Regions from separate parts of the Vibrio sp. JC009 genome, predicted to be linked through region 1. Evidence: riboswitches for the same ligand, from Rfam matches in the RefSeq annotation. Region 1 holds a riboswitch; the other holds the start of a gene.
What was found. Region 1 has a riboswitch for cobalamin ahead of L3Q72_RS17425 (cobalt-precorrin-5B (C(1))-methyltransferase). Riboswitches for the same ligand answer to the same signal wherever they lie in the genome.

Region 1 (5,209 bases):
TAACCATCTGAGCATCAAAGCTGACGTCGTTCTGCTTCGCCCACTGGTAGACTTCCGCCACCGTATCCATAGTGACAGCCGAAACCACAAGACGGCCGCCACTCTTTAGTGAATCCAGACAGTAAGAAAGAATAGATTCCATCGCACCTCTGCTGCCGCCGACAAATATGGCGTCTGGCTTTTCCAGTTCCGACAGGGCCTCAGGAGCCTTGCCTTTAATCAGTTCAACATTATCAGTGCCATGGGCAAAAATATTTGCCTGAATACTTTCAAAGCACTCTTCATTACACTCCACGGCATATACCTGGCCATTGTTAGCAAACTTTGCGGACTCAATGGCAACCGAACCTGAGCCTGTGCCTATATCCCAGACGGTATCATCTGACTGAATCCGCATACTGGTGAGAGCAAGATGACGGATCGACTGCTTGGTGATCAGGCCGTTTTTCGGCATACGTTTCAGGTAGCTTTGGTCAGAAGAAAACTGACCGTGCCCGCCCCACAGAGCCTGATTTTCCCTCTGAGCCACCAGAATGTTGAGCGGGTCAAATCCGGTATCACTCTCAGCCAGTTCTTCTACGCTGAAAGTTCTGATGGTTTCTTCCGTGCCACCAAGCTGCTCGCAAACGCTGAGCTTCCAGCCGGTTTCACTGAACTGCTTCATATGTGCAGCGACAATCTGTGGCGTGTTTTTGCTGTCGGTAAGAATGGCAAACAAATTACCCTGCTGCATCTTAGCCACCAAACCCGCCAGCTTACGGCCATGGCAGGAAATAAAGCGACTCTCCGACCATGGGATACCCAGCCTTGAAAAGGCCAGTTGCGCAGAGCTATGAGTGGGAATAAAGCTAAGCTCGTCCACCGGCATTTTCTTTAACAGAGTACTGCCAATACCAAAGAACAGAGGATCGCCCGACGCCAGCACAACCACACCGCCCTCTTCGCTTTCGTCAATCACTTCACTCAGCCAGTCAGAAAAGCCCTGACTCATATCCAGAAACAGGCCTTCAAACTGAGGAAACCATTCAAGATGGCGCGGATGCCCTGCCACTACGCGCGCAGCCGCAACAGCGTTCACTGCCTTGCTGGTCAGGCTAACGCAACCATCTTCAGGAACACCAACAACCGTTATACTCGTCATCGTTATTTACACCGTCTGGTACATAAGTGCGTGAATAGTCGAAACCACAATCGGACTGCCGCCTTTACGCCCTGCACTGGCGATATATGGCACCTTTGACTGCTGCATCAATTCGTCTTTTGACTCTTCTGCCTTAACAAAGCCCACAGGAATGCCGACAATCAGCGCCGGTTTTATTTCACCGGCTTCAACCATACGCAGTACTTCATACAGAGCGGTAGGCGCATTACCCACACCAATAATCGCGCCATCCAGCAGACCTGAATCACGCGCTTTACGCATCGCCCAGATTGCGCGGGTTTCACCCTTCTCTTTGGCTATGGCTATCACTTCTTCATCGCTGATAAAGCAATGCACGCTGTTGTTGTTCACCGCCAGTCGCTGCGCACTCAGGCCGCTGGTGATCATGGTGACATCACTGACAATCGGGCAACCTGACTTAATCGCCTCGATACCGGCTTCCACCGCACCTTCACTAAAGTGAAATAGTTTGGCAAACTCAAAATCACCCGTGGTATGGATTGCTCTTCTTACCACAGGCCACTGTTTTTCATCGAAGTTATGACCGCCATGAAACTGGTGGATTTCCTGATCGATAATCGAAAACGAGTCATTTTCAATTACCTGCCCCTGACGGGTCATCTGCTTCATTTTTTCCATTGTTTTTCCACCTGAATACTGTTTTAGGTTTCGTCTTAGCCGAATCCCTTAATTCTCGTCACTTCAAAGCCGTCTACTTTCGTCATCCCGGAAATTGCGAAGCTTTTATCCGGGATCTACTGTCTGTGCGCTGTAGAGCTACAAATAACCTTATACCTTACAACGCGCCTTAATCAGATTCCCGTTTTCACGGGAATGACGACGACTGTTGAAATGACTATATATGGAAGGAATTAGCTGCGAGCCAACTCCTTCCCATCAAAATCAATCAAAATCACATCAATTTCCAGCGCATCCGCGGTATAGCGATTGGCATGTGCCTGAGTTTCCCTGCATAAACGGTTAAGAAAACTCTGTTCATTATTGTCACGTACCAAATTCAGCACATGCCGTCCGGTATTTGCACAAGTTATCTCACCGCACAAAGACGCAGACAAGCCTTCCTCTTTCGCAAGCTCACTCAGGCGCTGAAAGTCAATTGCATGGCCGGAAACATGAGTCATCATTCGCCCTGAAACCAGCTTGCCCATTTTGCCAATCATGGTCACCAGCGTAACACGCGTTACACTGTAGCGTTTCGAAGCCCGCAAACCGACACCAATAAAATCACCTGCCTGGATAAAGGCCATATCCGGCAGGTCAGGAAGCAAAGCCATAGCCGCCTTTTCTGAGCGTCCGCCTGTGGTTAATACAAGGTGCTCAGAGCCATTGGCCCTGGCAATCTGAACCGACTGCCTTACCGATGCCGCATAAGCAGAGGTCGAAAACGGCTTAACCGTACCCCGGGTTCCCAGAATCGAGATGCCACCGATAAGCCCGAGTCTTTCACTAATGGTCTCTTTCGCCGCTTTTTCACCGCCGGGAACTGAAATGGTCAGTTCCAGCCCTGTTTGTTCATCTGCTTTCTGCCATTCCAGCTTTGCCATTTCTAAAATATTGGCTCTCGGCACCGGGTTAATGGCTGGTTCTCCCACAGGTAGTTCCAGTCCCGGCAAAGTCACTGTGGCTACGCCTTTTCCGCCTTTAAGGAAAATACCCGGCTCGCTTATACGTCTGGCGCTGCACTGAATCTCTAAACCATGTGTGCAATCCGGATCATCACCGGCATCTTTAATGATGCCTGCAGTCACCTCTTCTGCTCCCTCAAGACGGCAGAGTTCAAAGGTGACAAAGTCCCGGTTTGGCAGCTGTATTTCGATATGTGAAAAAGGAGTCTGCTGAATAAGCATTCTCACCGCAGCCCTTGCAGCTGCCGCAGCACATGCACCTGTCGTATAACCGTGGCGCAATTCTTCATTGTGCTTTGAACGCTTTAACTTACCCACTTAATTTCCAATCCATATAACTCATTTTTGTCGTCGCTTCGCGCTCACGAAACACGCCACTTATATCACTCCAAAGCCAACCACCGCCGTCATCCCGGGAATGACGACGGAGCAGGAATTCAAGTTCGTCTTCATCATCACGAAAATGACGTAAGACGGTAAAGACTGGTTTTAAGTTACGAGAACAATTTGGCGGGAATCATAGAAAAGCAATGCTGAGTGATCCCGCCCAGTCTTTATAAAATATGTTCTATTTAGCAGGTTCTGGCTTACGAATCCGGCCTCAATTTGCCGGTAATTTATTCGCTTACAGTTGCGGGTACAGCCCAGGATTTTCACCTGATTCACTAAGATAGCAGACGCTATCTGGTACTAAATAAGTTGAGGAAGTCTCTCATATGGCATTACTAATAATTTTGACGCTTATCAATTTTAGACAATAGATAAATATCGCCCTTTGAAAAATAGGCAAATCGATAAATAAGTCCTTTAATTTACAAAAGCAACATATTGATAAAGCGTGACTTTTTAAAATCAACAGCTAACAAGCGCAAAAATACCGATACATTTACACCACTTCATTATAGTGACATAGATCACGGATACAATCTGCCTGAAATGCAACGAAATCACACATGATATAAGCGTAAAAGCCTATATTTTGTGACTTCAAACACATATACTCCTTCACCGAATCAGAACTTGTCAGGCATTTTAAGGTAGTTATCAGTGAGCTCAGACAACATTAAATTTATCGCAGCGGATATGGACGGTACGCTTTTAGATGAAAAGGGAAAACTGGATCCTGCATTTTTCGGGCTATATGAACAGCTTGAAGAAAACAACATCATCTTCGCTGCCGCCTCTGGCCGTCAGTACTACAGCCTGTTAAAGACCTTTGAACCAATCAAAGACCGAATGATGTTTATTGCTGAAAACGGCACCATGGTAATGCATAAAGGCCAGGAGCTTTATAGCTGCACTATGGGGCAGGAAAACATCAACAACATTATCAATCATGCCCGTTCCATTGAAGGAGCGCATATCGTTCTGTGCGGAAAGCAGTCAGCTTATATCGAAACTCAGGCAGCGGATGCATTGGAAGAGTTCAGTAAATACTATGAACGCTGCCATTATGTAGAAGATCTTCTGACTGTAGAAGATGAATTTATCAAAGTCGCCATCTGCCATTTTGATGGTACCGAAGAGAAGGTCTATCCAGGCATCAACCAGATGTTTGGCCATGATCATAAAGTCGTCATCAGTGCCCGTGTCTGGCTGGATATTATGAATTCCGAGGCTTCAAAGGGAGCGGCCATCGAAAACCTGCAGGAAAGGCTGAATTTCGGTTATAACGAAACCATGAGTTTTGGTGATTACTTCAATGATGTGGAAATGCTTCAGTCCAGCTATCACTCCTACGCCGTAGAAAACGCGCATGAAGGCGTGAAAAAATACGCCCGTTTTTCTGCTCCGGGTAACAACGAGGGCGGCGTGTTACAGGTTATTCGTGCTCATCTGAATAACGCATAATTTATAGCCGTTTCAGGACTTATAGCATCAGATTCAATCTTGAATAGTTATGCAAAAATCTCGTTCCCACGGTCCTCCGTGGGAATGCATATCAGACTCAAAGTTACCAGCTGAGTATAAACTTTCACGGAACTTATTTTCTGCTCTTTTAGTGTTTTACGTAGATGTTTTCAGCCGCGGCATGCATTCCCACGCAGGAGCATAGGAACGAGGGCGTGGTGAATGATTTGACGTTTTTATTGCATAAAGAAAGTATGCTATTTATAGAGAGCATACCGGTTCTTACCAGCCTGTTTCGCCATATACATGGCTTCATCCGCTCGCTGAATAAGCTCTTCAGCACTGGCTCCATCTTTTGGATACAGAGATACCCCGATGCTCACCGAAGTCTGTACTCTTGCCTCTCCTAGCTGCATCGGCATCATTGCTGACTTTAAAAGCCGTTTGACGATACTTTCATAATCTTCAGCTTCATTTATGTTCGCCAGGATGGCAACAAACTCATCTCCCCCGACACGGGCAAGGGTATCGCCTTCGCGTATGCAATGAC
Region 2 (5,209 bases), on a different replicon from region 1:
AGAGCAACTGGATATGTTTGGAGAGGAAGATGAGTGATCAACGACTTCTGACCATACCGACATTTGCCATTATGCTTGAGCACCATACCGTTATGCGTGATGTCATTCGTGAGATGGATGAAGCGGGTGAGCCTTATGTGCGTGAAGCTAAATTTGTGGGCAGGCTGCACCATTATATGCAGGGTCAGAGCAAGGAGAAGCGTAAACAGCTGCGCACCGCCTTCTCGACAGATAACCTGCTTTCAGCGCATATTCTGGTGGATAAAGATGAGTTTGGTGGGGAGAGCCGGCTTATTTTTGACCGTTCGGTCATTGGTGTATTCCGGCTGTTTGACCGTAGCCTGTTTCAGGATTTAACCGATGTGGCGTTGAAAACTCAACTGGGCGGCATACGTCTGCTGCTTGGTCAGCTTGAATCGGGCTCGCTCTTGTTTAGCGATGTAGAGCTTGATTACAAAGAGCTGATAGACGAGCTGTTTCATCGCTTGAGTGAACTGCTGAACAGTATCCGTCTGAATCTGGTTAAAATGCAGATGATTAATCAGGAGCTGAGTGAAGCCAGTGAGCAGGCCGCTAAGGCCGATAATTCCAGGGCGTTTTCTGTTCTTCAGCGCGAATCCATCGAAAAAATATCTCACCTGTTGTCCCGGCATATTTTGCCGACACGCCAGTTTCTGGATGAAAAGAGCCGTTTGAAAGATGGCCCTAACCTGTTCGAATGTCTGCAAGGTTTGCGCCGTCTGTTTGAAAAGCATCAGGATCACCAACGCGCAACAGCAATGCTGAGGTATGAAGTGAGTTTTAACAGCTTTCATTCTCAGATCAGTAAGGTTTCGCATTCGGTCGATCAGTTTTTAGCCCGTTCCAAAAAACGCCTTAAACAGTTTAACGCGATTGAAAATGCATTTGCTGAACTTTCAGAAGCATTGGATGCGACTCGTCACAACCTCAAGCGCAGACAGATTGACGGTCAGTTTGCCCGTGACAACGGAGCCTTTATGGGCTTAATGCAGCAGCCAAGGCCGAAGGTTCTGCGTATCAGCAGCTCTGAAGCTTATCTGAACAATGTGGTGAGTGATATTGAAGCCAGAGTGTCCGATCAGAATCTGTTTAAACAGAACCAGAATGTGGAGCTGGTTAGCTCCAAAGATGATTCCACCGAGCGCAGACTGGAGCGCGCAGAGCAGATTTATAATCTGGTCAGGCAGATGCAAATGACAGAGTATCAGGATCTGACGCTGGCCTTGCAGCGCCGGTTAAAAGAACATCTTCCGGGGTATCATTTTGTTGATCTGTTAGAAGGGCTCAACTTTGTGCTGCGCAGCAATGAGATGCTAGACGGGCATGCAGTAAAAGTGACCAACTTCCAGCGCCGCCTGGTACAGGATGAAACCGTTTATCTTTATCGTAGAATTCGAACTGAGAGAGTGAAGTAATGAATACGGCTTTTTCACAAATCAATATGGCAAAAAGCCAGCAGATATACGCCACCTTTGTGAACGGTAAGGTGATAACAAAGCAGGTGTACGATATCTACCAGCAGGCTTTTACAGACAGCCCCCTCTACACAGAGCTGTACACAAATCTTGATCACTTTACCCAGCTCTACCTGCACATTGGCTACAACCTTAACTTTAATGTTGAAGGTGAGTTTTTCTATATTAGCCGCAGTGAAGCCGAGGAAGATGCGGATACCAACGCAACTAAGATCCAGGCGATGTTATTGATCATTGCGCGCTACTGGGTAGACAAAGGTTTTGACCTTGACGATCTGGCAACGCCTGTCATTGGCCTGGGCCGAACTGCTCTTGAAGAAATTGCAGAGCAAACTATTTACAATGATATCCGTCAGGCTATTGGAATAGAAAACTGGGATAAGGCAATAGCCTATCTTGCTGACAGGAACTTCTTATATCTATGCGGTGATAAGCATTATGTTCTGAGCTCCGCAGGTATGCACTTTTTGAATTTGCATGTGGAGAAGTATTCCGAAGAGCTTTGATGTATTCAACTAGTATTTGATTGCTGGTAGTTTCATTGGTTTTCGCCGCGGTTATATGTCGGAACAAACCTCCGTTCATGACTAAACTAAATATATCAGTTGCATTCCGACCGGAGGAAGCCATGACCAATATCCGAATTCTTCAGGGGGACATTACCCGCGCAAGTGTCAGCGCGATTGTGAATGCTGCAAACTCCAGAATGCTGGGGGGAGGCGGTGTTGATGGTGCCATTCACCGGGCGGCGGGACCTAAGCTGCTTGAGGCCTGCTATCAGGTTCCGGAAGTGAATGGGGTGCGTTGTCCGGCTGGAGAGGCTCGGATCACTCCGGCGGGTGATCTGAATGCCGATTATGTGATTCATACTGTCGGGCCGATATATCATTCCGATCCGTCTCCGGCAGAAACTCTGGCTTCGGCTTACCGCTCTTCACTGTATCTGGCTCTGGAAAATGGGTGTGATTCTGTTGCATTTCCGGCTATTTCCTGTGGGGTGTATGGTTATCCGCTGCATGAGGCGGCTCAGATTTCTCTGGATGTTTGCAGGGAGTCTAAGTTTAAGGATATCGATATTTATTTTTATCTTTTTGATCATGAGATTAATCAGGTTTGGCAGAAAGCCTACGGTTATTCGGATGAGTAGATAGAAGAAGTCGCCACAACTACTCGTTTCATTTTTAGCTAAACAGTTCGTCATTCCCATGAAAATGGGAATCTGCTCAAGGCGTGTTGTAGAGTAAAAGGTTATTGCGGACTCTACAGCACCCAGCTTCGCTTTTTTTATGCTATTTTCCAGTGAGATCCACCTGCCTAGCCACTTCTATTAAGCGTATCTTGCTTGCTCTAGTCTCTATTGTAGTGTGGAAATCTGTATCCCATTCAACTGACTAAATCTGCGCCTTTCCCATCTGGTATGTCAGTCGGTAATTCAGTATCTTGGTTAATAGATAATCATGATGATTACCAGGCGGAGCCAAGGGAGGGCGTATGTATACCATTCAAATGATGATTTGGGTATTGCTGCAGATGTGGGCGATCCTGTTCCTAAAGGAATTGCTGTTTGCGCCAATATCGACTGAAGAAGAGTGATCAGCCATCCATTTATTGGCAATAAATATCTATAGAACGGCGAGTATTTATCAGCTCAATCAGATTTATCAATACGCAAATCTGCCGTTACTTCAAAATTGATCGCAATCAATTGTGACCAGAAATCGGTGTGCGATACTCCACAGACTTTATCTAGTGAGCCTTTGGGCTGAAAGTGAATCAGGTGAGAGTCCTGGACTGTACCCGCAACTGTAAATAGCATCGCCACTAACGAATGCCATAAGTCAGAACCTGCTAGATGTGAATTCATATTGCTTACGATCTGGGCGGGAGCACTCAGAAGTGGTTTCTGATAATTTCTCAAACTCTTCCCAGCGCAGTTCAGATATTTTGTCGGGGAAGATATGCATATTGTAGATGGCGTACTAAGTATGCCGGTTCTGGCTGCCGGAGCCGCAATCACTATTGGCGGATCATATCTCGGTCTGCGCCAGCTCACTGACAGCAAGATCCCACAGGCAGCAGTACTTGCAGCATGTTTCTTTGTGGCTTCTCTGGTTCATATTCCCATCGGGCCTTCCAGTGTTCACCTTATATTTAACGGATTGATCGGTCTTCTGTTGGGCTGGAGTGCTTTTCCCGTAGTTTTGATTGGTCTTGTTCTTCAGGCTGTATTCTTTGGCTTTGGTGGAATCCTGGTGCTTGGCGTCAACACCATGAATATTGCCGTTCCGGCGGTTTTAGTTGGTGTGCTTCTCAGACCTTATATGGATAAATGGTCACCTTCAGTGGTTGGCTTTCTGGCTGGCTTTGGCTCGGTATTTCTTACCAGCCTGATGGTTGCACTGGTGCTTGTACTGTCCGGTGATGTATTTATGAATAGTGCTTCTCTGGTTATTATCGCCCACTTGCCGCTGGCTGCACTGGAAGGTGTGATTTTCGCGTTTACATTAAAATTGCTTAAGAAAAGTCGCCCGGAACTAATGAGTGTCCGGGGTTAAGAGAGTTGTAGAAAATGACTAAGTTATTATCAAAATTTGCCGGTTTAATGCTTCTTATTTTATGTACTCTAAGTGTGAGTTTATCGGCTTATGCTCACAAGATCCGTATGTCTGTGTATCCGGAAGAAAGTTATATCGAAGGTGAGGTTTATTTTGTTGGCGGTGCTAATCCAGCCGGGGCTGGCGTTAAAGTTCAGCTATTGAAAGACGGTAAAGTTGTCGGTACGGCAGTTGCTGATGAAGAAGGCTTCTTTACCATAGATCCTGTAGTGCCGGATTCCTATTCAGTTCGTGGCGATGGTGGTCAGGGCCACGTTGCTTACTATGAACTATGCACGATATTCTTGGCGGGATAGGCTATATCCTTGGCCTGTTCGGGCTTCTGGTTCTGGTCAGAAACAGAAAAACGGCACAGGCATGATAGAAGGGGTTTTATCAGGCAACGTAAAAGCGGGCAGTGCTGAGTATGGACTAGCACATACCCGGATCCTGCTGGCGATATTTATGATCGTCGCTATTGTGCTGTCTGCTAATCCGCTCTCTTTTGCTGGTTACTTTATTCTTGCCTGTCTGCTCTGGCTGAAAAGTCCTATGGGCTTTGCCACTGGCCTGAAGCGCCTGCTTATTATCGATAGCGTTGTACTGCTTACCATTTTGCCTCTGCCTTTCAATTACGTCGGCGATCAGGTGATTCACTGGGGGCCTCTGGTACTTTCAGAGCCGGGAGTGGTTAAGGCGCAGGAGATCTTTTTCAAAGCTTCGCTTTCCGCCATGCTAATGATGACGCAGTGCAGCGGTATTTCCGGACTGGAACTGACTAAAGCGCTTTGTGTGCTCAGAGTGCCGACTAAGTTTATTCTGCTGCTGCAGTTTAGTATCCGCTATATCAGTGTGATGCAGCAGGAGATAGCAAGCATCCGCTCTGGAATGAAAGCACGCGGTCTGGGATGCGGCCCAAGGTTACATGTCTGGCGCAGCTACGGCTATATGTTTGGTATGCTGTTGGTAAGAGCGCTGGCACGGGCAGACCGTATCTGGCTTGCCATGAAGTGTCGTGGATACAGTGGTCATTTTCCCGTATCAAAAGGAGAACAGAGCCAGTTATTTGATCGCTCAGCAATGTTATTTCTGTTCCTGACGCTGGTGGTTTTCTCGATG

Region 2: it holds a riboswitch for cobalamin, as region 1 does, so the genes downstream of both, cbiM (cobalt transporter CbiM) here and L3Q72_RS17425 (cobalt-precorrin-5B (C(1))-methyltransferase) in region 1, are expected to answer to the same signal.

Annotation. Positions count from the first base shown of each region.
Region 1 covers NZ_CP092107.1:553,036-558,244, forward strand. The annotation lists gene cbiE (precorrin-6y C5,15-methyltransferase (decarboxylating) subunit CbiE) at 1-1,141, opposite strand, end outside; gene L3Q72_RS17420 (precorrin-8X methylmutase) at 1,148-1,801, opposite strand; gene L3Q72_RS17425 (cobalt-precorrin-5B (C(1))-methyltransferase) at 2,035-3,126, opposite strand; cobalamin riboswitch at 3,365-3,518, opposite strand; gene L3Q72_RS17430 (Cof-type HAD-IIB family hydrolase) at 3,856-4,659, shown strand; gene L3Q72_RS17435 (diguanylate cyclase) at 4,917-5,209, opposite strand, start outside.
Region 2 covers NZ_CP092106.1:1,160,897-1,166,105, forward strand. The annotation lists gene L3Q72_RS05415 (hypothetical protein) at 1-37, shown strand, start outside; gene L3Q72_RS05420 (hypothetical protein) at 30-1,436, shown strand; gene L3Q72_RS05425 (hypothetical protein) at 1,436-2,002, shown strand; gene L3Q72_RS05430 (O-acetyl-ADP-ribose deacetylase) at 2,125-2,643, shown strand; cobalamin riboswitch at 3,227-3,364, shown strand; gene cbiM (cobalt transporter CbiM) at 3,455-4,051, shown strand; gene L3Q72_RS05440 (carboxypeptidase-like regulatory domain-containing protein) at 4,066-4,407, shown strand; gene L3Q72_RS05445 (energy-coupling factor transporter transmembrane component T) at 4,469-5,209, shown strand, end outside.